Regions from separate parts of the Streptomyces sp. NBC_01384 genome, predicted to be linked through region 2. Evidence: predicted binding sites of a transcription regulator. Region 2 holds the regulator's gene; the other holds the start of a gene.
What was found. Region 2 encodes HrcA, which represses chaperone genes, less so after heat shock. Its sites were predicted from a motif close to TTNGCACTCNGNNNNNCNGAGTGCNAA; they were not measured.

Region 1 (10,274 bases), 750 kb from region 2:
GCAGCAGCGTGGCCCGCACCAGCCCCGGCTCGGTGCCGAACCACAGCACCGCCTCCTTCACGTCCCCGCCGTCCGAGATCCACTCCGCCTCCGCCTCGGCGGGGATCGCCTCGTGGGGGATGCCCGGGGCGATCTTCAGGGCGGCGAGCGGGGCCTTCAGGGCCGTACCGATCGCCCAGGAGAGCGGGGGTGAGTACGCCTCGGGGTCGAAGATCCGGCCGCGTCCTCCGCGTCGTGCCGGGTCCACGAAGACCGCGTCGTACGCGGCCGTGTCGACCTCCGTGACATCCGCCTCGCGGACCTCGATCAGGTCGGCGAGGCCGAGTGCGTCGGCGTTGGCGCGGGCGACCTCGGCCGTCAGCGGGTCGCGGTCGACGGCGAGGACGCGGATGCCGGCGCGGGCCAGCGCGATCGCGTCGCCGCCGATGCCGGAGCAGAGGTCGGCGACCGAGCGGACGCCGAGGGAGCGCAGGCGCTCGGCGCGGTGGGTGGCGACCGTGGTGCGGGTCGACTGCTCGACGCCGTTCGGCGTGAAGAACATCCGCTCCGCGTCCTCGGCGCCGAACTTCGCCGCCGCCCGCTGCCGCAGCCGCGCCTGCCCGAGCGCCGCCGAGACCAGCTCGGCCGGATGGTCGCGGCGCAGCCGGGTGGCGACGGCCAGTTCCTGGGCGGGTTCGGTGCCGCGCACCTCGTCGAGCAGGGCGTGGCCCTCGGGGGTGAGGAGGGAGGCGAAGGAGACGTCGTTCACGGGCCCATTGTCGGCCAGGGGCGACCGGTGTGGGCCAGTCGGTGGACGGTGCGCCTCCGGTCGCGGTGTCGGAGCCCCGTACGGGCGGTGTCCTGGAAGTATCCGGCACCATGCGATCAGTACGACAAAATGACAAAAACAGCGCAAAGGTGAACCCGGTGAAGAGCGCAAAGAGGAACCCGGCAAAGAGGGCAGGGGTGCGGGGCGGGGTCGCCTTCCTCGCTGTCGCCGCCCTCACCTCAGCCCTCGCATCCGGCTGCGCCGGCGGTGACGCGGAGGGCGCACACCAGGCGCCCGCGCAGCGGCAGGCGCTGCATGCCCCCCCGGCCGACGCCCGCGACTCGTACGCCACCCGACTCCGCAACGAACGAACCGCGCGGGTCGCCGCGGCCAAGCGCTGGGGGCTGGCCAAGGTCCCGCTGACCGCGCCGCCTGCCCCGGCCAGGAAGCCGGTCATCACACCCCGCGACGGCTTCGAGGTCAACAACCAGGAGGAGCTCGGCCTGCCCCCGGTCTTCACCACGGTCCCCACCAGGAACAAGGTCGTCTTCCTCACCATCGACGACGGTTCCGAGAAGGACCCGGCGTTCCTGAAGATGATGAGCGACCTGAAGATCCCGTACACCGCCTTCCTGAGCAACTACCTGGTCAAGAACGACTACGGGTACTTCCGCAAGATGCGCGACCAGGGCGTCACCCTCAACAACCACACCCTCACCCACCCCTACCTGCCCGGCCTGTCGTACGAGGAGCAGAAGGACGAGATCTGCGGCATGCAGGAGGTGATGAAGAGACAGTTCGGCAAACGCCCGACGGTCTTCAGACCGCCCTACGGCAACTACAACCGGGACACCCTGCGCGCGGCCAAGTCCTGCGGCATCAAGTACGCGCCCATCTGGGACGAGGAGGTCTTCGTCGACCACTGGGAGTACCGCGACTGGGACCGCGACCTGCACCCCGGCGACATCGTCCTCACCCACTTCCGCGGCAGGCAGGAGTGGGACGGCACCATGCCCGACATGATCCGCCGCTTCCTGAAGATGGTCACCGACAAGGGGTACGCGGTGGCGCGGCTGGAGGACTACCTGTGAGAACTCGGGTGCTGGTCGCGGGGGCGCTCGCCGTCGCGCTCCTGACCGGCTGCACCGGCTGTGCCCAGTCCGTCGACCCGATCGAACGGCTGGGCAAGAAGGCCGCGCAGGAGGTGAGCAGGTCGAAGCCGCACGGGCCGAGCCCCGCGACGTACCGCCGCTGGGGCCTGTCCACCCCGCTCACCCCCGCGCCGCGGCCGCCCACCCGGTCCGGCGTCCGCAGCGCGGCGCCGGGGCTGTTGCCCGTCGTGGCTCGCGTCCCCACCCACGACAGGGTGGTCTTCCTGACGTACGACGACGGTGCCGAGCGCGATCCGCGGTTCGTCGACATGGTCCGTGAACTGCGGCTGCCGGTCAGCATGTTCCTCACGGACAGCGTCGTCGGGCCGGGGTACGGGCACTTCGCGCAGCTGCGGACGGTCGGCGCGAGCGTCCAGAACCACACCCTCCACCACGCCTCGCTGCGCGGTCTGCCGTACGCGGGCCAGCGGGCCGAGATCTGCGGCCAGCAGGAGAAGCTCAAGGCCCGCTTCGGCATCCGCCCCCGGTTCTTCCGCCCCCCGTACGGCACATACGACACCACCACGCTGCACGCCGCCGCCGACTGCGGGGTCACGGCCGTCGTCCTGGGCCGGGCGGCCGACACCCGCCGGCTGCGACCCGGCGACATCCTCTCCGGCTTCGCCGAACCCAACCTCACGGACGCGACGGTCCGACTGCTGCGCCGCATCCAGGCGGAGGGCTTCACCCCGGCCCGCCTGGAGAACTACCTCTGACCATCCAGCGTCGGAGACCCTGGGGTGGCCTCAATCAGCGTTGGAGACCCTGTCCGGCGCTTGAGGAAGAGGCCGTTCAGGCCGATACGGGGGTCTGGGAGCGGAGCCCCCAGGGGACGCCCACACCAACGAACGGCAACCAAGAACCCCACGCCACGCCGAAGGCCTTTGGCACTCCGCTTGACCGAGTGCTAATCGCAGTCATAGTCTCGGCTCTGGCACTCCCCCCTGGAGAGTGCCAATAGCGACGGGCAGGTCCGGCACCCGCGACGACGGATCGACCTGGTCGCCACCTCAGACAGTTAACCCCGTGAGATCTCCGAAGGGGGAGGTCGGATCGTGACGACCGCCAGCTCCAAGGTTGCCATCAAGCCGCTCGAGGACCGTGTTGTGGTCCAGCCGCTGGACGCCGAGCAGACCACGGCCTCTGGCCTGGTCATCCCGGACACCGCGAAGGAGAAGCCCCAGGAGGGCGTCGTCCTCGCTGTGGGCCCGGGCCGCTTCGAGAACGGCGAGCGCCTGCCGCTCGACGTCAGCACCGGCGACATCGTGCTGTACAGCAAGTACGGCGGCACCGAGGTGAAGTACAACGGCGAGGAGTACCTCGTCCTCTCGGCTCGCGACGTGCTCGCGATCATCGAGAAGTAATTCACCCAGCTTCATCCAGCTTCACCCAGTTCCACCTGGCTTCACCCAGTTTTGCAGTGAACTGCGCCCCTGGCCCCCGCGACCTTTACCAGCCGGGCGTCGGGGGCGCGGTTCGTTCACCCCAGTTTTCCGAGAGGGCTGAATCGCTCCCATGGCGAAGATCCTGAAGTTCGACGAGGACGCCCGTCGCGCCCTCGAGCGCGGCGTCAACAAGCTTGCCGACACGGTCAAGGTGACAATCGGCCCCAAGGGCCGCAACGTCGTCATCGACAAGAAGTTCGGCGCACCCACCATCACCAACGACGGTGTCACCATCGCCCGCGAGGTCGAGCTCGACGACCCGTACGAGAACCTCGGCGCCCAGCTGGTGAAGGAGGTGGCGACCAAGACCAACGACATCGCGGGTGACGGTACGACCACCGCCACCGTGCTGGCCCAGGCGCTCGTCCGCGAGGGTCTGAAGAACGTTGCCGCGGGTGCCTCCCCGGCGCTGCTGAAGAAGGGCATCGACGCGGCCGTCAAGGCCGTCTCGGACGAGCTCCTCGCCACCGCGCGCCCGATCGACGAGAAGTCCGACATCGCCGCCGTCGCCGCGCTCTCCGCCCAGGACCCGCAGGTCGGCGAGCTCATCGCCGAGGCGATGGACAAGGTCGGCAAGGACGGTGTCATCACCGTCGAGGAGTCCAACACCTTCGGTCTGGAGCTGGACTTCACCGAGGGCATGGCCTTCGACAAGGGCTACCTGTCGCCGTACTTCGTGACGGACCAGGAGCGCATGGAGGCCGTCCTCGAGGACCCGTACATCCTCATCCACCAGGGCAAGATCAGCTCCATCCAGGACCTGCTGCCGCTGCTGGAGAAGGTCATCCAGTCCAACGCCTCCAAGCCGCTGCTGATCATCGCCGAGGACGTCGAGGGCGAGGCCCTGTCGACCCTGGTCGTGAACAAGATCCGCGGCACGTTCAACGCCGTCGCCGTGAAGGCCCCCGGCTTCGGTGACCGCCGCAAGGCCATGCTCGGTGACATCGCCACCCTCACCGGCGGTCAGGTCATCGCCGAGGAGGTCGGCCTCAAGCTCGACCAGGTCGGCCTGGACGTGCTCGGTACCGCCCGCCGCGTGACCGTCACCAAGGACGACACCACCGTCGTCGACGGTGGCGGCAGCCACGACGAGGTCGCCGGCCGAATCAACCAGATCAAGGCCGAGATCGAGAACACCGACTCCGACTGGGACCGCGAGAAGCTCCAGGAGCGCCTCGCGAAGCTGGCCGGCGGCGTGTGCGTGATCAAGGTCGGCGCCGCCACCGAGGTCGAGCTCAAGGAGAAGAAGCACCGTCTGGAGGACGCCATCTCCGCGACCCGCGCCGCGGTCGAGGAAGGCATCGTCTCCGGTGGTGGCTCCGCGCTCGTCCACGCCGTGAAGATCCTCGAGGGCAACCTCGGCAAGACCGGCGACGAGGCCACGGGTGTCGCGGTCGTCCGCAAGGCTGCCGTCGAGCCGCTGCGCTGGATCGCCGAGAACGCCGGCCTGGAGGGTTACGTCATCACCTCCAAGGTCGCCGAGCTCGACAAGGGCCAGGGCTTCAACGCCGCCACCGGTGAGTACGGCGACCTGGTCAAGTCCGGTGTCATCGACCCGGTCAAGGTCACCCGCTCCGCCCTGGAGAACGCCGCCTCCATCGCCTCCCTGCTCCTCACGACCGAGACCCTGGTCGTCGAGAAGCCGGCCGAGGAAGAGGCCGACGCCGGTCACGGCCACGGCCACGGGCACTCCCACTGACGTGTGACGCCTTGAAGAGGTCCCCGTTCCCTGGAGGGAGCGGGGACCTCTCGCGTGTACGGCAACCCCGTGCTCGTACGGGAACGTCTGGCTCGTACGGCAACCCCTGGCGCGTACGGGATTCAATTCTCCAGTGCGTCCAGCGCCCCGAGCTGACCCATCAGCCCCAGCCGGTCGTACTGCCACCAGCCTTCGGTGATCTTGCCGTCCTCCCGGCAGCGGAAGATGGTCGCCCCGGTCATGGAGGCCTGCTTCCCGGTCACCGCGATCCCCAGGAAGTCGCCCTTGTGGGTGCCGTTCCAGGTCCACCGCGTGCAGACCCGGTCGCCCTCGGTGATCTGGTCCTCGACAGTGACGGTGAAATCGAACCCGCCGCGCCACATCTCGATCTCGCGCCGCATCGCGTCGAGGCCGAGGGTGTCCTGCTCGTTGGCGGGATCGTGGTCGTGGTAGTTCTCCGCCATCAGGCTGTTGAGCGGCGGCAGTTCACCCTTGGCGGCCACCGTCTCGAAGAACCTGCGGACGTTGGCCGCGTACAACTGCTCGTCGCGCACCACGTCCAGGTCGGTGAACATGGGCATCTCGTCGCAGAGCGCCACCATCTCCCGGAAGATCGTGTCGGTCTCGGGGAGGTTCGAGTTCCGCATCGCCTCCTCATACGAGGGGAACTCCACGATCTCTATGAAGTGGGTCGCGTCGGACCGGTCCTTGCCGATCACACTGTGCGTCGCGGTCCGCTTGCCATGGGTCCTCTCGACCCATGTGTCCATGAGCCGGTTCATCTCATCGAATCGGCTGGTCTTGCAATCGATGAGCTGCACGAATGTCATGACGCCGCCTCCCGGCCCCCCTGGGTCCGGTCTGATACGCCCATCTTCCCACTGGGACGGCGGCGCCACCCTGCTTCCGCCGTGGCGTTGCTTCTGCCGTGGCGTTCTGGCGCGTTGTGCGGGAGGCGTTCTACTGCGGCCCGTACTTCCGGCCCGTCTTCGAGGTGATCCCGCCCAGCAGCCCCCGCGGCGCCACCTTCACCAGGCCCATCAGCGCCTTGTAGCGGGGGTCGGGGATGGACAGCGACTTGCCGCGGGCCAGGTCCGCGAGCGCCGCCGCGACCAGCTTGTCCGCGTCCAGCCACATCCAGTTCGGGATGTTGTCCGTGCCCATCCCGGCCCGCTCGTGGAACTCGGTGCGCACGAAACCGGGGGCCAGCGCCATCAGCCGTACCCCGCTGCCCGCGAGATCCTTCGCCGCGCCCTGCGTGAACTGCACGACCCACGCCTTGGACGCGCCGTACGTACCCCGCGGCACGAACGCGGCCACCGACGCGACGTTGACGACGCCGCCCCGGCCGCGCTCGCGCATCGCCTCGGCCGCCGCCGAGGTCAGCCGGAGCACCGCCTCGCAGTGCACCTTGAGCATGGTCAGCTCATCGGCCATCGGTACTTCCAGATAGCGGCCCTTGTTGCCGAAGCCCGCGTTGTTGATCAGCAGGTCGACCGGGTTCTTGCGGTCGGAGAGGCGGGCGGCCACCGCCTCGATGCCCTTGTCCGTCGCCAGGTCGGCCGTCAGCACCTCCGCCTCGATGCCGTGCCGGTCGTGCAGCTCGGTCGCCTGCTCGCCCAGCCGCTTGGTGTCGCGCGCCACCAGCACGAGGTTGTGCCCGTCAGCCGCCAGCCGCCGCGCGAAGGCGGCGCCGATACCCGCGGTCGATCCCGTAATCAGAGCCGTTGTCATGGCCCAAGGCTAGTGACCTGACCAGGAGCCCCGCGCCCCCCGTCACCCAACGATCCGGCCATGCTCCACCAGTCCTGCGCACACCCCGGAGGGGCTGTTAACCGCCGTGCTGCGCCACGTACTTCTCCGCCGCCTCCCGCGACTCCGGGTGCAGCGCCCCACCCGCGGCCAACAGCCGTGGCAGCAGCCCCCGTTCGGTCGTCACGGCACGGAACTGGAGGGCGACCGTCACCTCGTGGTCCGGCCGGAGCACGACCTCGATCGGGTCGCCCGCCCGGATCTCGCCCGGCTCGATCACCCGCAGATACGCACCGGGCGCGCCCTTCTGGGTGAACCGCTTCACCCAGCCCCGCTCACCGACGTGTTCCTGGAACGTGCGGCAGGGGATGCGCCCGCAGGTGACTTCGAGGACCACCTCGGAGCCGATGCGCCAGCGCTCGCCGATCCGCGCGCCGGACACGTCGAGCCCCTGGGTCGTCAGGTTCTCGCCGAACGCGCCGCCCGCCAGCGGCCGGCCGAGCTCACGCGCCCAGTCGTCGAGATCCTCGCGCGCGACCGCGTACACGGCCTGGTCGTCCCCGCCGTGATGGCGCAGGTCGCACACCGAGTCCCCGGCCAGACCGCTCGCGCCGACACCCTTGGGCCCGGGCGCCGCAACCCGCACCGGCCCGTCCACCGGTTGCTTGCCGATGCCGGTCACGCCCTCGGCCTGGTCCGTGTACGGGACGGCCCGCGGACGGCCCACGTTCAGAGACAGAAGCTTCATGTCAGCACGCTAAGCGATGCGGGTCAAAGCGGCGACGCAATATTCGCCGCCGTATCCAAGGCTCGCTTATGCTCGAAAGGTGATCGAGGCCCGTCATCTCCGCGTCCTGCGCGCCGTCGCCGCCACCGGCTCCTTCTCGGCGGCGGGACGCGAACTGGGCTGCACCCAGCCCGCCGTCAGTCAGCAGATGAAGGCGCTCGAATCGTCCGTCGGCACCCCGCTGCTGGTCCGGACAGGCCGCGAGATGCGCCTCACCCAGGCGGGTGAGGCCCTGGTCAAGCACGCGGCGAGCATCCTCGCCGGTCTCACCGCCGCGGAGGAGGAGGTCGCCGCGATCGCGGGCCTGCGTGCGGGCCGGGTCCGGCTCGTCTCCTTCCCGAGCGGCAGTTCCACCCTCGTCCCCACGGCCCTCGCCGCGCTGCGCGCCGCGCACCCCGGCACCCGGGTCTCCCTGGAGGAGGCGGAGCCGCCCGAGTCCGTCGAGAAGCTCCGGGACGGCGACTGCGACATCGCGCTCGCGTTCCGTTATGAGGGCGCGGCAGGTGTCGAGGAGTGGGACGACCTGGTCGTACGGCCCCTGCTGCGGGACCGGCTGGTCGGGCTGGTCCCCGAGGGGCACCGGCTGGCCCGGGCCGGGTCGGTCGCGATCGCCGAACTCGCCGGGGAGCCGTGGATCGCGGGCTGCCCGCGCTGCCGGGGACAACTGGTGGAGGTCTGCCGCGCCGCGGGCTTCGCGCCCCGGATCGACTTCGCCACCGACGACTACCCGGCCGTGGTCGGCCTGGTCGGTGCGGGTCTCGGCGTCGCGGTTCTGCCGGAGCTCGCCATCGAGTCCGTACGCCCCAAGGGTGCACGGACCGTGACCGTGGAGCCGCCGGTGCGACGGGAGATCGTCGCGCTCACGCTGCCGGACCTGGCCCAGGTGCCGGCGGTGGCGGCGACGCTGGACCAGCTGGCGAGGGCGGCGAGCCGGTAGCCCGGGTCGGGGCCGCGCAAGCGGGTCGGGGCCGCGAAGGGCCGCAAAAGTGCCGCAAAAGCAGGGGCGCGTGTGCGCGTGCCCGGCGGTGGAACTGATGTGTATCTGGCCGAGCTGGCGGATCTGGCGGATCCAGTGGATCTAGCGGGTCTTGCGGATCTGGTGGCTCTGGTCAGCTCTGCTGAATCTGGTGACTCTGACTGAAGAAACGTTCCTTCAGTTGTTCGAAGCGGAGTCGTTCCCGGTGGTCGACGCCGTCACCAACCGGTTGCGCGCTCGCCCCATGAGCTCTTCGCGCTCGTCCTCGGTCAGGCCGCCCCACACGCCGTACGGCTCGCGCACCGCCAGGGCGTGTGCCGCGCACTGGGCGCGCACCGGGCACCTCATGCAGACCTCTTTGGCCGAGTTCTCGCGGGCGCTCCGTGCCGCACCGCGCTCGCCCTCCGGGTGGAAGAAGAGCGAGCTGTCGACCCCGCGGCAGGCCGCGAGGAGCTGCCAGTCCCAGAGGTCCGCGTTCGGGCCGGGAAGGCGGGAGAAATCTGCCATTGCGTGTCCCCTTGTTGCCGTTCTGGGCTGCTCTGTGCCCACCGACCGTACATCTACGATCTAAGGAGATGAAAATATGACTCATTGCGAATCTAGCCGCAGACACCGGTAAATGGGAAGAAAACAGGCTGAATGGGGCATAGGTTGTGATGAAACGTTGAGGGTCCGTTGCACATGTCTGCACCGTGTTCGCCCCCTCACGTAGAGTGCCGAAGACGACTGGCTGCCCCGTAACTCTTTCGAGTGACCATCGTTGAGAGTGCGGTGGCGGTTGAAGGAACAAGCGCTCGGGCAGACGGCAGTTCCGTCGGCGAGTGTCGACCGCACAGGTGACGATTCGTACCAGCCTGGAGGCTCAAGGTGACGCGCATCAGCTGCGGAGGGCGGCCATGACATCCGTCCTCGTCTGCGACGACTCCCCGCTTGCCCGAGAGGCGCTCCGCCGCGCGGTGGCGACAGTGCCCGGCGTCGAGCGCGTGACGACGGCAGCCAACGGCGAGGAAGTCCTCCGCCGCTGGGGTGCCGACCGCTCGGACCTGATTCTGATGGACGTACGCATGCCCGGTCTGGGCGGCGTGGAGACCGTCCGGCGGCTGCTGTCCGCCGACCCCGGTGCGCGCATCATCATGCTCACCGTGGCCGAGGACCTGGACGGGGTGGCGCTCGCCGTCGCCGCCGGGGCCCGCGGCTATCTGCACAAGGACGCCTCCCGCGCCGAGCTGCGCGCGACCGTCACCCAGGCGCTCGCCGACCCCACCTGGCGGCTCGCCCCGCGCAGACTGCGGTCCGCCGAGATGGGTGCGGCGCCGACGCTCACAGCGCGTGAGATCCAGGTGCTGGAAGGCATGAGCCACGGCCGCTCCAACGCCGAGATCGGCCGTGAGCTGTTCCTCTCCGAGGACACCGTGAAGACCCACGCCCGGCGGCTCTTCAAGAAGCTCGGCGCCTCGGACCGCGCGCACGCCGTGGCGCTCGGTTTCCGGTGGGGTCTGGTTCGCTAGGTGAGCCGTCGCGGGGGTACGACGAACCCCGCCTACCGCATGGTGGGCGGGGCCGACAAGGGGGCTCTCCGGGCGTCCGCTGCGCGTTTCGCCGCGGATGCCGCATCCTTGAGGTGTGGAGTTCCTCGGGGACGAGTCGGTCGAGCGGAAGGGGAGGGCGCAGGAGATGAGTTCCGGCGCACCTGCTCATAACGCTTCGGTGCACAAC
Region 2 (10,274 bases):
CAGATCACCGTGCAGATGCGGAAACCGGAGATACGCAGGCAATACCGACGATGCAGACTGAGTCACCCGATCACCCTATGCAGGGACGGCTCCGACCGACAGGGGTTTGGATCACTTGCCTTGGGAGGGCCAGCAGGTGGGGTCGCCCTTGCACCACATGGTCTTCGTCACGGTGACGGTGGTGGTGGGGCCCGGCCGGTTGTAGGTGGGCGGCTTGTAGGTGGGCGGCTTGTAGGTGGGGGACGTGTACGAGGGTGTGCTCGCGGCGTCGCAGTTCCCCAGCACGTTCACGTGGAACCACTCCTTGCCGCCGACCTTGGCGGTCAGGTTCCCGCGGACGCACTTGCCCTCGACCTCGCGGGTGACCTTCCCGGTGAGGGTGATCTCCCGCCGGTCCTTGGTCTGCCCGCGGCAGTCCACCTCCACCACGGAGGGCGTGGAGGTGGAGGCCGACGGCGTGTGCCCGGGGGTGTACGCCTTGTTCCCGCCGCCGTACGATCCGGTGCAGCTCAGGTACTGCACGTCGACATGCCGGCGCTGCAGTTCCGCGGTCCCCGCCCGGTCGGTCGTGTACGCCACCGCGGAGGCGCTCAGCCCGCCCACCGGCTCGCACGCGGCCACCCCGAGGCCGGCCACCACCGCGAGCCCGGCGACCAGCGGTCCCCGACGGCCCGTCACCCGTCGTCGAATACGCATCAATGCCCGCACAGACGGCAGAGTGCCACTGTCCCGGGCATCGCGGTAGACCCCATACGGCCACTGCACACCCGCGTGTGCCCCGTCGAACGCGGGTACGTCAACCGGCCATTGACTCCGGCTGTCAACTCCGCAGGAGGAGCCACTCCTGGAGCTCCACCCGTCCCCTGTGGAAGCGCGAGGTCAGGACCAGCGGCCCGAGCGCGCCAGCAGCAGCGCCGTCGCCACCGTCCCGGCGGTCGATGTACGCAGCACGCTGCGCCCCAGGTGGTACGTCTTCGCGCCCGCCCCGGTGAACAGCTCGATCTCCTCGGGGGAGATCCCTCCCTCGGGGCCGACGACCAGCACGATCTCCCCGGAGGTGGGGATTTCGGCCGTCGCGAACGGCGCGGTGCCGATTTCCGTGTCCTCGTGCAGCACCGCCGCGAAATCGGCTTTGGCCAGAAGTGCCGCAACCTGCTTGGTCGTTGCCGCGTCCGCGATCTCCGGGAAACGCACCCGGCGCGACTGCTTGCCGGCTTCCCGGGCCGTGGCCCGCCACTTGGCGAGCGCCTTCAGGCCGCGGTCGCCCCTCCACTGGGTGATGCAGCGGGAGGCGGCCCAGGGGACGATCGCGTCGACGCCGGTCTCGGTCATGGTCTCGACCGCCAGCTCACCCCGGTCGCCCTTGGGGAGGGCCTGGACGACGGTGATGCGCGGCTCCTCCACCGGCTCGTCGGCCACCGAATCCATCTGCAGGATCAGACGGTCCTTGCCCTCGGTGGAGACGACCACGCACTCCGCCCAGCGCCCGGCCCCGTCCGTGAGGACGACGTCCTCGCCGGGGTTCAGCCGCTTCACGGAGACGGCGTGCCGCCCCTCGGGGCCGTCGAGGACATAGCGTCCGGCGTCGCCCGCGTTGAAGTGCTCGACCACGAACACCGGCGCCGTCATCGGACCTCACCCTCCGCTTCCCCGGCGGCCGACAACGCTGTCTTCGCCGCTTCGAGCTCCCCGCTCAGCACCTCCACCAGCTGCCCCGCGGGCAGGTCTCGGGCCATGCGGTGCCCCTGTCCGGCCCACAGCGCCATGCCCTGCGCGTCGCCCGCCTTGGCCGCCGCCTTGCGCAGCGGGGCGGTGAGGTAGTTGATCTCGGGGTACGCGGCGGGCGCGTACGGGCCGTGCTCGCGCATGAACCGGTTGACCAGGCCGCGCGCCGGGCGACCGGTGAACGCGCGCGTCAGCTCCGTGCGTACGAAGAGAGGGTTGGTCAGCGCCTGCTTGTGCACGGGGTTCGCACCGGACTCGGGGGTGGCCAGGAACGCGGTGCCGAGCTGCGCGGCGCTCGCGCCCGCCGCGAGCACCGCGGCGATCTGGCTGCCGCGCATGATGCCGCCGGCCGCCACGATCGGGATGTCCACGGTCTCCCGGACCAGGGTGATCAGAGACAGCAGCCCGATCCCCGTACCGTCCGTCTCCGGATTGTCGCGGTGGGTGCCCTGGTGGCCGCCCGCCTCCACGCCCTGCACGACGACCGCGGCGGCGCCCGCGCGCTGCACGGCGAGGGCCTCCTCCGCCGTGGTCGCGGTGACCATGGTGAGCGTGCCGGCACGGCGCAGGGAGTCCAGGACGTCCCGGCTCGGGACACCGAAGTGGAACGAGACCACCGGCACCGGGTTGTCGTGGAGGACGGCGAGCTTGGCGTCGTAGCCGTCGTCGCGACCGCTGTCCGGCTCTCCGAGGTCGGTCTCGTACCAGGAGGCCTCACCGGCGAGCTGGTGGGCGTACACCTCGACCGCGGCGGGATCCGCGTAGTCGGGCTGCGGCATGAACAGATTGACCCCGAAGGGTCGGGCCGTGAGCCCCCGCAACTGCTTGATCTCCTGGTACATGCCGTCGGCGGTCTTGTACCCGGCGGCGAGGAACCCGAGCCCGCCGGCCTCGGACACGGCGGCGGCGAGCTGCGGGACGGAGACGCCGCCCGCCATGGGAGCCTGCACGATCGGGTGAGGGAAGAGATCGGTCAGTGCGGTGGACATGACGGCATGTTGTCACGTCCTCCGAACAAGTCCGAATCGGGCCTTCCGCCTGGCACAGGCCATGGGGACGGGCGGCCGCGAACGGGTGTCCGCGGCCGAAGAACCCACCGAGGTCCGGGGGCGGGAGCCCCCGGGAATCCCCGTCAGCGACCGTTGAACGCGTCCTTCAGGCGCGAGAACAGCCCCTGCTGCCCGGGCTGGAACTGCCCCGTGGGCCGCTCCTCCCCCCGCAGCAGCGCCAGCTCCCGCAGCAACCGCTCCTGCTCGGCATCGAGCTTCGTCGGCGTGGTCACCTCGACGTGCACGATGAGGTCACCGCGGCCACCGCCCCGCAGATGCGTGACACCCCGCCCGTGCAGCGGAATCGACTGCCCGGACTGCGTGCCCGGACGGATGTCGACCTCCTCAAGCCCGTCGAGGGTCTCCAGCGGCACCTTGGTGCCGAGCGACGCCGCGGTCATCGGAATGGTCACCGTGCAGTGCAGATCGTCACCGCGCCGCTGGAAGGTCGAGTGCGGCAGTTCGTGGATCTCCACGTACAGGTCACCGGCGGGACCGCCACCGGGGCCGACCTCGCCCTCGCCCGCGAGCTGGATCCGCGTGCCGTTGTCGACACCGGCGGGGATCTTGACGGTCAGCGTCCGACGGGACCGCACCCGCCCGTCACCGGCGCACTCGGGGCAGGGAGTCGGGACGACGGTCCCGAAGCCCTGGCACTGCGGACACGGCCGGGAGGTCATGACCTGCCCCAGGAAGGACCGCGTGACCTGGGACACCTCGCCCCGCCCGCGACACATGTCACAGGTCTGGGCCGAGGTACCCGGCGCCGCACCCTCACCGTTGCAGGTGGCGCAGACGACGGCCGTGTCGACCTGGATGTCCTTCGTCGTGCCGAAGGCGGCCTCGTCCAGCTCGATCTCGAGCCGGATCATGGCGTCCTGGCCACGCCGCGTACGCGAGCGCGGGCCGCGCTGCGACGCCGTACCGAAGAAAGCGTCCATGATGTCCGAGAAGTTCCCGAACCCGCCGGCTCCGAAGCCGCCCGCGCCGCCGCCCGACTGGGACAGCGGGTCGCCGCCGAGGTCGTAGACCTGCTTCTTCTGCGGGTCCGACAACACCTCGTACGCGGCGTTGATCTCCTTGAACCGCTCCTGCGTCTTCGGATCGGGATTGACGTCCGGATGCAGCTCGCGTGCGAGCCGCCGGAAGGCCTTCTTGATCTCGTCCTGGGACGCGTCGCGGCGCACGCCGAGTACGGCGTAGTAGTCCGTGGCCACTTACGACTCCGCCAGGATCTGTCCGACGTACCGTGCCACCGCTCGTACCGCTCCCATCGTTCCCGGGTAATCCATGCGGGTCGGTCCGACCACGCCGAGTTTGGCTACTGCCTCGCCGCCCGAACCGTAGCCGACCGAGACCACGGACGTGGAGTTGAGTCCCTCATACGCGTTCTCGTGCCCGATTCGCACGGTCATGCTCGAATCCCCGGCCTCACCAAGCAACTTGAGGAGCACGACCTGCTCCTCCAGCGCCTCCAGCACCGGCCGGATGGTGAGAGGGAAGTCATGTCCGAAGCGCGTCAGATTGGCGGTTCCGCCGATCATCAGCCGCTCCTCGGTCTCCTCGACGAGCGTCTCCAGAAGGGTGGAGAGCACCGTCGCGACCGTACCGCGATCCTCCGCCTCGAACGCGTCCGGGAGGTCCTGCACCAGCTGCGGGACATCCGCGAAGCGACGGCCCGCGACCCGGCTGTTGAGCCGGGCCCGCAGATCCGCGAGAGACGTTTCTCCGAACGGCGCCGGGCAGTCGATCATGCGCTGCTCGACCCGTCCCGTGTCCGTGATCAGCACGAGCATCACGCGGGCGGGGGCGAGGGACAACAGCTCGACATGCCGCACGGTGGATCTCGTCAGCGACGGATACTGCACGACGGCGACCTGCCGCGTCAGCTGCGCGAGCAGCCGCACCGTCCGCCCCACGACATCATCGAGATCAACGGCGCCGTCCAGGAAATTCTGAATCGCACGCCGCTCGGGCGCGGTCATCGGCTTGACGCCGGCGAGCTTGTCGACGAAGAGCCGGTAGCCCTTGTCGGTGGGGATGCGCCCGGCGCTGGTGTGCGGCTGGGCGATGTACCCCTCGTCCTCCAGGGCGGCCATGTCGTTGCGAACGGTGGCCGGGGACACTCCCAGCCGGTGCCGCTCGGTCAGCGCCTTGGAGCCGACCGCGACCGGCTCGTCGGTGCCGACATAGTCCTGGACGATGGCGCGCAGCACTTCGAGCCTGCGTTCACTGAGCATCGCGCACACCTCCAGCTGTCGACCCCTCGGCGCCTCGCTTGGCACTCAGCGCGTGCGAGTGCCAGCATTCCCCGGCCCAGTGTACGGCCGGTGGGTACGGCCCCGGCAAGGGCGGGCCCGCGATCTTGCGCGACGTGCACCGACGTGTCCTGCGATGTCGTACTGTCCACCCCCGTGATCCCCCGCGATCCCCTGTGATCCCCCGTGATGTCGTACCGCCCACGCCCTCACCGCTAGCGTCGGCGTATGAAGGTGACTTGGGAAGAGGCGGGGTGGGAGGAGCTGGCACCGCGGGTGGGGCGGCGGCGGCTTCCGGTCTGGGACTGCACGGCCGGGCTGGTGGTGGGCGAGGGCGGGGCGCTGCTGATCGACGCGGGGTCGAGCCTCGGGGAGGGCGCGCGGTTGCGCGCCGAGGCGGAGTCGCTCGTCGGCCGTCGTGTGACCCTTCTCGCGCTCACGCACCCCCACTTCGACCATGTCTTCGGCGCGGCGGCGTTCGCGGGCGCGGAGATCTTCGTCGCGGGCGGCTCGTCCGAGGTGTACGAACACGGGCGCGAGGAGCTGTACGCGGACGCGGTCCGCAATGGGCTGGACGCGCGGGCGGCGGAGGAGGCGGCGGACACCCTGGTGCGTCCCCGCCAGTTCGTGTGGGGCACGTGGAACCTGGAGCTGGACGGTGGCATCGAGGTCCGGCTGGTGCGGACGGGCGAGGGCCACACGGCCCACGACCTCGTGATCGTGGTGCCGGGCGACCCGACGGTGGTGTTCTGCGGCGACCTGGTCGAGGAGTCCGGCGAGCCCCAGGCGGGCCCCGACGCCGTGCCGTCGCGCTGGCCCGCGGCCCTCGACCGGCTGCTCGACCTGGGCGGGGAGGACGTGTTGTACGTACCTGGTCACGGAGCGGTCGTGGACGCCGGGTTCGTACGGTCGCAGCGGGACGCCCTGGCCGAGCGTTTCGGCGTGTCGCGTTCCGGCGTGTCGCGGTGACTGCCGCCGGGCTTCTCCTATCGTCATCCGAATGCGCCAGTACTCTCCGGACCTGACCCCGTCGTGGAAGAAGCCCAAGCCCGTGCCCGAGGTGCCGGCGGAGCCGGGCCTGGTGGTCGAGGAGCCGGGCACCGGTTTCTGCGGAGCGGTGATCCGCTGCGAGGCGGGCACGGTGACGCTGGAGGACCGCTTCGGCAAGCACCGGGTGTTCCCGCTGGAGCCGCGCGGCTTCCTCCTGGAGGGCCAGGTCATCACTCTCACCCGCCCCTCCGCCACCACTCCCGTCCGTCCGGCCCGGACGGCCTCCGGATCGGTTGCCCTCCCCGGCGCGCGGGCCCGGATCGCCCGCGCCGGTCGGATCTACGTGGAGGGCCGGCACGACGCCGAGCTGGTCGAACGGGTCTGGGGCGACGACCTGCGCATCGAGGGCGTCGTGGTCGAGTACCTGGAGGGCATCGACGACCTGCCCTCGATCGTGGCGGACTTCGCGCCCGGCCCTGACGCCCGCCTCGGCGTGCTCGTCGACCACCTCGTCCCCGGCACCAAGGAGTCCCGTATCGCGGCCTCCGTCACGAGCGACCACGCCCTGGTCCTCGGCCACCCCTACATCGACATCTGGGAAGCCGTGAAACCGTCTTCCGTGGGCATCCGGTCCTGGCCCCGGGTGCCCCACGGCCAGGACTGGAAGACGGGCGTGTGCCGGGCGCTGGGCTGGCCGGAGAACACGGGGGCGGCCTGGCAGCACATTCTGTCGCGGGTGCGGTCCTACAAGGATCTGGAGCCGGAACTGCTGGGTCGGGTGGAGGAGTTGATCGACTTCGTCACGGCCAGCGGTGAGGCTTGACGCCGGAGAATGTTCCGAAGTCGCTGGTGTCCAGTTCGAGCCCCAGAATCTCCAGCGGCAGCGGGTCTCCGAACTTCGTGATCTGCTGCACCTGGTAGTCGGCCCCCTCTCCCTCGCCCACGGGCTTCGTCAGCAGGACGCACTGTGCCATGATCGGGTCGACGATGAGGTAGGCGGGCACCTTGCCGACGGCGTAGATCGACCGCTTGATTCCGTAGTCCCTTGCGGCACTGGTCTTGGAGACGACCTCGACGACCATCGCAAGCAACTGGGACGGCAGTAGGCGTCCCGATTCCGGACCGGCGCCGATCTCCATCACCACCAGGTCCGGCACGGGCTCACTGGCCTCGTCGATGATGTCGATGTCCTGAGTCTGGAGCCGTTCCCAGCGCTTGCCCGGGACCTGGTCCTGCACGCTCGTGACGATCCGATTGTGCACCAGATCAGGACTGGCCATCATCACGATTTCCCCCCGGAGAAGCTCGACTTTGACGCCCTCGGGAGGCTCAAACTCCTCGAAGAACTTGGCCATCCCGTACTCGTCCACAGCGGTCATCTCCGTGGCCTCCACATCCGCCGCGTACTTTTAGCGGCAGCCTACGAACCAGGTTAGGGACCGAACCGCCGTTCCGCACCGATTCACCCGCCGGAGTGATCAGTCCACCAGGTCCCTGACCACCGCATCCGCCAGCAACCGCCCCCGCAGCGTCAGCACCGCACGCCCCTCCTCGTACGGCCCCGCTTCCAGCAGACCGTCGGCCAGCGCCCGCCGTGAGGCCGCCAGTCCCTCCGGGCGCAGCAGCGACAACGGGCAGCCTTCCCGCAGTCGTAGCTCCAGCAGGACGCGCTCCACCCTGCGGTCCTCCTCGGAGAGGAGCTCGCGGCCCGCGCCCGGGGAGCGGCCGGAGGCCAGCGCCGCCGCGTACGCCCCCGGATGCTTCACGTTCCACCAGCGCACGCCGCCGACGTGGCTGTGGGCGCCGGGGCCCGCGCCCCACCAGTCGGCGCCGCGCCAGTACAACTCGTTGTGCAGGCAGCGGCCCGCCTCCGACGTGGCCCAGTTGGACACCTCGTACCAGTCGAAGCCCGCCGCCGACATCACCTCGTCCGCGATCAGGTACCGGTCGGCGTGGACGTCGTCGTCCGTCATCGGGACCTCGCCGCGGCGGATGCGGCGGGCGAGCTGGGTGCCCTCCTCGACGATCAGGGCGTACGCGGAGATGTGGTCGGGACCGGCGCCGAGCGCGGCGTCCAGGGACGCGCGCCAGTCGTCGTCCGACTCCCCCGGTGTGCCGTAGATCAGGTCGAGGTTCACGTGCTCGAAGCCCGCCGCGCGGGCCTCGGCGACGCAGGCCTCGGGGCGGCCGGGGGTGTGCGTGCGGTCGAGCACCTTCAGTACGTGCTGCCGGGCGCTCTGCATGCCGAAGGAGATCCGGTTGAAGCCTCCGGCGCGGAGGGTCGCGAGGTACGCGGGGTCGACCGACTCCGGGTTCGCCTCGGTCGTGACCTCCGCGTCGGCGGACAGTCCGAATTCCTCCCGGATCGCCCCCAGCATCCGTACGAGATCGTCGGCGGCCAGCAGCGTCGGCGTACCGCCTCCGACGAAGACCGTGCGGACGGGGCGCGGGTCGTCGCCGAGAACCTTGCGGGCGAGCCGGACCTCGTCGATCAACGTCTCCGCGTAGTTGTCGCGGGAGGCGAGCACGCCTCCGGTGCCCCGCAGCTCGGTCGCCGTGTAGGTGTTGAAGTCGCAGTAGCCGCAGCGGGTCGCGCAGTACGGCACATGGAGGTAGAAACCGAGGGGGCGATCGGCGGCTCCGGCCAGGGCGTGCGCGGGCAGCGCCCCGTCGTCGGGGACGGGCTCACCGTCGGGAAGTGCGGAAGGCATGCGTTCCATTGTCCCGCACCCGGCCGCATGCCCCTTCCCGCGCGCTCACCTCCCGTTTTCCCACTCGGCCGCTCAGCCGCACAGCTCGGCCGCTCAGCCTGGCCGCTCTACTCCGCCTGCAACACCAACAAGGCCAAGTCGTCCTCCGGCGGCTTGCTGCCGAACTCGTGCACCAGTCGCCGAATCCGTTCCGCGACGAGCTCGGCGCTCAGCCCCCCACAGCCCGCGAGGGCCTCCGCGAGCCCGTCGTCGTCATCGAACTGGCGGGGCCCGTTGCGCCGCTCCGTCACCCCGTCGGTGACGCACAGGACGATGTCGCCGGGGTACAGGTCGAAGGTCTCGGAGGTGTAGGTCGCGTCCTCGAAGACGCCGAGGAGGGTCTGCGGCTCGGCCACCTCCCGTACGTCGCCATCCGGGCCCAGGATCAGCGGCAGCGGGTGTCCGGCGGAGGCGAGGGTGCAGCGGACGCCGCCGTCGAAGGGCACCAGCTCGCCGTAGAGCATGGAGAGGAAACGGGTCTGCGGGCCCTCGTCGGGGCCGAGGCCGGGCCCTCCCGCGACCACCAGCGCGCGGGCCGCCGCATCGGCGGTCTCCGTGGCGTCGTCGAGGAGGAGCTGGTTGAGGCGGTCGAGGACGTCGGCGACGTGGTAGCCCTCGCGGGCCAGCAGGCGTACCCAGGGCCGGGCGAGGCCGATCACGACGGCGGCCTCGGGCCCCTTGCCCTGGACGTCGCCGAGGACGAAGCACCAGCGTCCGTCGCCTGCCGGGAACAGGTCGTAGAAGTCGCCACTGGGTCCGCCCTTGTCGAGCGGCTCGTACACGAGGGCGCTGCGCACCCCGGGGATCTCGGCTACCGCGCCGGGCAGCAGACCGCGCTGGAGGACCCGGCTGATGGTGGCCTGGCGCGCGTACTGGCGGGCCGCGCCGATGGCGAGGGCGATGCGGCGGCTGAGGTCCTCGACGAGCCCGGTGATCTCGTCGGGGAAGCCGGTCAGCCCGGCCCGCCCGATGACAAGGGTGCCGAGCGGCCGCCCGCCTGCGATCAGCCGATACGCAAGCGCGGCCCCGCTCACGTCGCCGGTTCCGCTCACGTCGCCGGTCCCACTCACCCCGCCCGCATTCACTTCCGCACCCGAATCCGCCCCCGACGCCTCCCCCGGCCAAGGCACCGGCACAGCCCGAGACCGCACCGAGTCGGGCAGCCGCGGCGGATCCTTCTCCAGGGCCCGGCGCAACTCCTCGATCCGGTTCTCGCTGCCGTGCCAGACGCGGGCGAGCCGCGGCCCGAGGGCCAGCCCGAGCCCGCCCGCCCGGTCGGTGGCCTCGTCCTCCAGCCACACCGCGCACCAGTCGGCGAGCCGTGGCACGAGGAGCTGTCCGGCGAGCGCGGCGACGAGGTTCTCGTCGAGCTGTCCGGCGAGCAGGTCGGAGGCCTCGGCGAGGAAGGAGAGAGCGCCGCGGTTGAGCCAGTCGCCGTCCTGACGCGGCCTCCGCCGAGGTTCGTAGGGGACCGTCTCACCGCCTCGCGGCCCCGGTCCCGG

Region 1: the regulator HrcA is predicted to act here: its motif matches at 2,784-2,810, upstream of groES (co-chaperone GroES).

Annotation. Positions count from the first base shown of each region.
Region 1 covers NZ_CP109559.1:3,855,700-3,865,973, reverse strand. The annotation lists gene OG747_RS17440 (THUMP-like domain-containing protein) at 1-748, opposite strand, end outside; gene OG747_RS17435 (polysaccharide deacetylase family protein) at 859-1,839, shown strand; gene OG747_RS17430 (polysaccharide deacetylase family protein) at 1,836-2,615, shown strand; gene groES (co-chaperone GroES) at 2,955-3,263, shown strand; gene groL (chaperonin GroEL) at 3,415-5,043, shown strand; gene OG747_RS17415 (ester cyclase) at 5,166-5,873, opposite strand; gene OG747_RS17410 (SDR family NAD(P)-dependent oxidoreductase) at 6,004-6,777, opposite strand; gene OG747_RS17405 (MOSC domain-containing protein) at 6,875-7,543, opposite strand; gene OG747_RS17400 (LysR family transcriptional regulator) at 7,623-8,519, shown strand; gene OG747_RS17395 (WhiB family transcriptional regulator) at 8,736-9,065, opposite strand; gene OG747_RS17390 (response regulator transcription factor) at 9,455-10,066, shown strand.
Region 2 covers NZ_CP109559.1:3,109,858-3,120,131, forward strand. The annotation lists gene OG747_RS14140 (S41 family peptidase) at 1-66, opposite strand, end outside; gene OG747_RS14145 (hypothetical protein) at 112-696, opposite strand; gene OG747_RS14150 (16S rRNA (uracil(1498)-N(3))-methyltransferase) at 880-1,629, opposite strand; gene OG747_RS14155 (nitronate monooxygenase) at 1,626-2,714, opposite strand; gene dnaJ (molecular chaperone DnaJ) at 2,858-3,991, opposite strand; gene hrcA (heat-inducible transcriptional repressor HrcA) at 3,992-5,014, opposite strand; gene OG747_RS14170 (MBL fold metallo-hydrolase) at 5,261-6,001, shown strand; gene OG747_RS14175 (DUF3097 domain-containing protein) at 6,033-6,845, shown strand; gene OG747_RS14180 (Uma2 family endonuclease) at 6,823-7,401, opposite strand; gene hemW (radical SAM family heme chaperone HemW) at 7,501-8,733, opposite strand; gene OG747_RS14190 (SpoIIE family protein phosphatase) at 8,841-10,274, opposite strand, start outside.